2 regions of the Solidesulfovibrio carbinoliphilus subsp. oakridgensis genome follow, and region 2 is predicted to be linked to the other one. Evidence: riboswitches for the same ligand, from Rfam matches in the RefSeq annotation. Region 2 holds a riboswitch; the other holds the start of a gene.

Region 1 (2,196 bases), 1.3 Mb from region 2:
GACGCGTCCCGGGAGGCCACGGAAAAGGGGCTGGTCCTCCTTGGCCGGCTGCTCGGCTTCACCCGTCTCCTCGACGCGGCCATGACCGACGACGCAGCCCCGCGCCGGGCTGCCGCCGCCTTCCTGGCCGGCGACTACGGCCTCGCCACCTTCGCCCCGGACCACCCGGCCGGGCACCGGGCCCTGGAGCAGGCATGAACGGCCGCCGTTTGCCTCTCCGCCCGCTGTGCCGTGCCGGCGCTTCCCTCGGAAAAAATCAGGACAAAAATCTGGTTCTTCAAATATAACAGACCCATTTGCTGTTTTTCTGGCGCGCTGCCGCATTGTGCATAACTCGGTAAGCCTCCCGTATCCCTTTTTTTCTCCGACCCGTCGCGCATCGGCTGCCCCGTTGACACCGGCGGGCCATACTCCCATATAGTCCGGCTGCGTCGGTGTTCGCTCCTCCGGCCGGCCGGAGGAGCGAACCGCAAGAAGAGAATCCGGTGCGATTCCGGAACTGCCCCGCAGCGGTGAGCGAAAACGACCCCCGCCATCACGCGCCGGACACGTGTCCGGGAAGCGGCGGGCACTAGGAAACCGGCCATACCCGGCCGCCTGTTCGCCAGTCCGAAGACCTGCCGACGCCGTCCGCGCCGACCCGCGCCGACGAAACGCCATGGGAGCCTCGCGGGAGGGCGGCCCGGCCATCCGAAGCGCCACGCGCTTTTCGGCCCATGCCATCCCCGACCGCCAACCTCACCGCAAAGGGCGCGCCCGCAATACGTCGCCCGGGAGAATATTTTTATGCTCGAGTCCATGGGAAGCTTGGCCTGCGACACCTCCGTAAACGACAACGCCCCCGGCCTGGCCGCCCCCGTGGCTCCGCCCCGGATCGCCATTGCCGTGCCCACCCGCATCCGCAAGCGCGACGGAACCATCGTTGCCTTCAACGCCGACAAGATCCGCTCGGCCATCAGCCGGGCCGGCGCGGCCACCGGCGATTTCGGCGACGACGAGGCCCTGCTCCTGACCGCCCAGGTCATGAAGGTCCTCTCCCACCGCTTCGCCGGGCAGATCCCGGACATCGAGCGCATCCAGGACGTGGTCGAGCAGGCCCTTATTTCCGCCAACCACTTCCGGACCATGCGGGCCTATTCCATCTACCGCGCCCAGCGCGCCCGGCTGCGCGAAGACAAGAAAACCGTGGTGGACGTGGCCGCCTCGGTCAACGAATACCTCGACCGCCAGGACTGGCGGGTCTCGGCCAACGCCAACCAGGGCTATTCCCTGGGCGGCCTTATCCTGAACGTCTCGGGCAAGGTCGTGGCCAACTACTGGCTCTCCCACGTCTACCCGCCCGAAGTCGGCCAGGCCCACCGCGACGGCGACCTGCACATCCACGACCTCGACATGCTGGCCGGCTACTGCGCCGGCTGGTCCTTGCGCACGCTCCTGACCGAGGGCTTAAACGGCGTCCCCGGCAAGGTGGAGGCCGATCCGCCCAAGCACCTTTCGAGCGCCGTCGGCCAGATCGTCAACTTCCTCGGCACGCTGCAAAACGAATGGGCCGGGGCCCAGGCCTTTTCCTCCTTCGACACCTACATGGCGCCCTTTATCCGCAAGGACAACCTCTCCTTCGCCGAGGTCCGCCAGTCGATCCAGGAGCTCATCTACAACCTGAACGTGCCCTCGCGCTGGGGCACCCAGACGCCTTTCACCAACCTGACCTTCGACTGGACCTGCCCCGAGGACCTGGCCGGACAGCATCCGGTCATCGCCGGCCAGGCCATGCCCTTTCTCTACGGCGACCTGCAGGCCGAGATGGACATGATCAACAAGGCCTACATCGAGGTCATGACCGCCGGCGACGCCAAGGGACGGGTCTTCACCTTCCCCATCCCGACCTACAACATCACCAAGGACTTTCCCTGGCAGTCGCCCAATGTCGACATCCTCTTCGAGATGACGGCCAAGTACGGGCTCCCCTACTTCCAGAACTTCCTCAATTCCGACCTGGAGCCCGGCATGGTCCGGTCCATGTGCTGCCGGCTCCAGCTCGACCTGCGCGAGCTCTTAAAGCGCGGCAACGGCCTGTTCGGCAGCGCCGAGCAGACCGGGTCCGTGGGCGTGGTCACCATCAACTGCGCCCGCCTCGGCCACACCCACCGCGGCGACGAGGCCGGGCTTTTAAAGCGTCTCGACGCCCTGCTCGAA
Region 2 (2,196 bases):
CTCGCGGTCCCCGTTGCCGGACAGGACCGGCACGGCCTCGATGCCGGCGGCTTTGAGCTGCGAGGCGAGCGAGTCCTTTTCCGGGCCGGCCATGTCGTTTCGGGCGTGGTCGCCGGCCACGGCGAAAAGCGGCATGAGCCAGGCCTTTTTGACGCCGCGCTTTTTGAGTTCCGACACCGCGTCTTCGAAGCTCGGCGTGCCCTCGACCGTGGCCACGAAGGCGCCCGGGTCGAGCCGCCAAAGCGTGTATTGCAGGGCCGGATAGGCCATGTTGGCCGGATGGTCGGTGCCGTGGCCGACGAAAACCACGGCCTCGCCGGGCTTCCGTTCCCTGGGCGCGGCCTCCAGGAGGGCCTTGGCCACCCGGGGGAAGTCGTCCTGGCCGAAAAGAAGCGGCGCGCTCACGTCCACTTTGCGCAGGCCCTTGGGCAGGCCGGTAAACGCGGCGGCCAGGCGCAGGAGATCGTCGTATTCATGGCCCGGGATGGTCTGGAGCGAGAGCACGGCCACGTCGGTGACGCCCTGGTCGGGCAGGACGGCCAGGGCCTCGGCCGGGGAGGGAACGATTTTCCCTTCTTTCGCCAGCTTGTGGCGGATCATGGCTGCCGTGTAGCACAGGCTGACCGGGACGCCGGGGTAGGCGGCCTTGACGCGCTCGACCATTTTTTCGAGGGCCGGGGCGGCTTCGGGCACGGTGGTGCCGAAGGCGGCCACGACAATGGCCCGCTTGGGTTCTTTCTTGGCGTCGTGGCCGGCCAGGGCCGGGATGGCGAGGCACAGGGACAGGCACAGCGCCAGAACGGTTCGCGACAGGCGAAACATGGGTTGACCTCCACAGGTTATGGAGGGCTCTTGGAGAAGGGGAGACGCGTCCGACCGCGCGGTGACGCCGGGAGGTGCCGCGTTCCCGAGGCCCGGCCGGCAAAAGCCCTCGTCGCCGACGGGTTGTCCTTGACCGGGCAGGTCTTCCGGCTCGTCCCATCGGCCCCGGCCTTCCCGGGAGGTTTTCCCAGTGGCACGCGAGGAGGCCGACTTTTCGGGGGACTGACGGCGGCGGGACCGCTCCCGATTCTAACGGGATTCCCTATTAAGCCCGCAAGGGCGCCCAGGTCGTTTCAGGGCAGTACCGGGGGGTGGGTGGGCTGTCAAGGCGTGCGGGTGGGCTTGAGGACGCCGCGCTCGACCAGGGGCTTGTAGTCGGCCTTTTTGGTGAGGAGCGTGGGCACGTGGAGGTTCTCGAGGAGCTGGAGGATGTTTTGGACCGCAGACGGCTTGGCGTTTTTGCCCATGACCACGATGGCCGCGTCCTTGGCCACGGCGATTTTTTCGGCCACCTCCCAGGCTCCGGTGACCGGCCGACCCCCGTCCAGGCGGTAGGCGTCGCCCTCGACGTCGATGACGCCGGCCAGGGCCGTAGCCCGGAGCGCCAGGGCGAAGAGAACGGCCATCAGGGCCTTGGCGGCCGCACGGCAGGGAAAGGAAGAAGCGGAGCAAGGGCGGCGGTATCTGGACATGGGACTCATTTGGGGTTAAGGATTTTTTTCACGTAATACATCCGTACGGGGGAGGTTCACCGTGAAATTCGATTTCGCCGGGCTGATCGTGTTGTTCGGTTTCGTCAGCATCTTCATTTCCCTGCTGGTCATCAAGGCCCAGCAGACCGCCAAGCCCAAAGACCAGGACTGGTAGGGCCGACCCCTTTCGGTCAGGCATTGCAGGCGGCGGACGGCTTCGGCGGTCCGCCGCTTTCGGCGTTTCGTCGCTCCTACCGCTTCCGCAACTGGCGCTTGTCGCCGACGCGGACGGTGATTTTTTCCTTGTCCAGGTATTCGAGGAGCGCGATGAGAAACTTGCGCGACAGGCCGGTCAGCTCGCGGAACTCGGCCGGGCCCATGTCGGCGGCCCCGGCTTGGTAGTAGGCCTGGACCTTTTCGATAAGCCCCTTTATCGCCTCGGCGTCGAAATACATGTTCTCCTGGGCCTTGACGATGCGCCCTTCGTCCTGGAGCACCTTGTAGACGGGCTGGGCCTCCTTGAAGGTCAGCGACAGCGGCTCCAGGATGTCCTTGACGTTTGGCGGGGTCAGTCCGCCCTTCTGGTAGGCGTCGAGGAGCGTGGCCCGGAGTTTGGCCTGGTCCGAAGCCAGGGACACCTTGTGGCCGGCCAGGCGCAGCACGTCCTGGTCCGTGGCCAGCT

The links. Region 2 has a riboswitch for cobalamin ahead of DFW101_RS01515 (sirohydrochlorin cobaltochelatase). Riboswitches for the same ligand answer to the same signal wherever they lie in the genome.
Region 1: another riboswitch for cobalamin. It lies ahead of DFW101_RS13705 (ribonucleoside triphosphate reductase); the one in region 2 lies ahead of DFW101_RS01515 (sirohydrochlorin cobaltochelatase).

Annotation. Positions count from the first base shown of each region.
Region 1 is NZ_CM001368.1:3,134,201-3,136,396, reverse strand. Features, by position in the region: gene DFW101_RS13710 (PEP/pyruvate-binding domain-containing protein) at 1-198, shown strand, start outside; cobalamin riboswitch at 416-639, shown strand; gene DFW101_RS13705 (ribonucleoside triphosphate reductase) at 787-2,196, shown strand, end outside.
Region 2 is NZ_CM001368.1:346,562-348,757, forward strand. Features, by position in the region: gene DFW101_RS01515 (sirohydrochlorin cobaltochelatase) at 1-822, opposite strand, end outside; cobalamin riboswitch at 942-1,119, opposite strand; gene DFW101_RS01520 (hypothetical protein) at 1,146-1,448, opposite strand; gene selB (selenocysteine-specific translation elongation factor) at 1,766-2,196, opposite strand, start outside.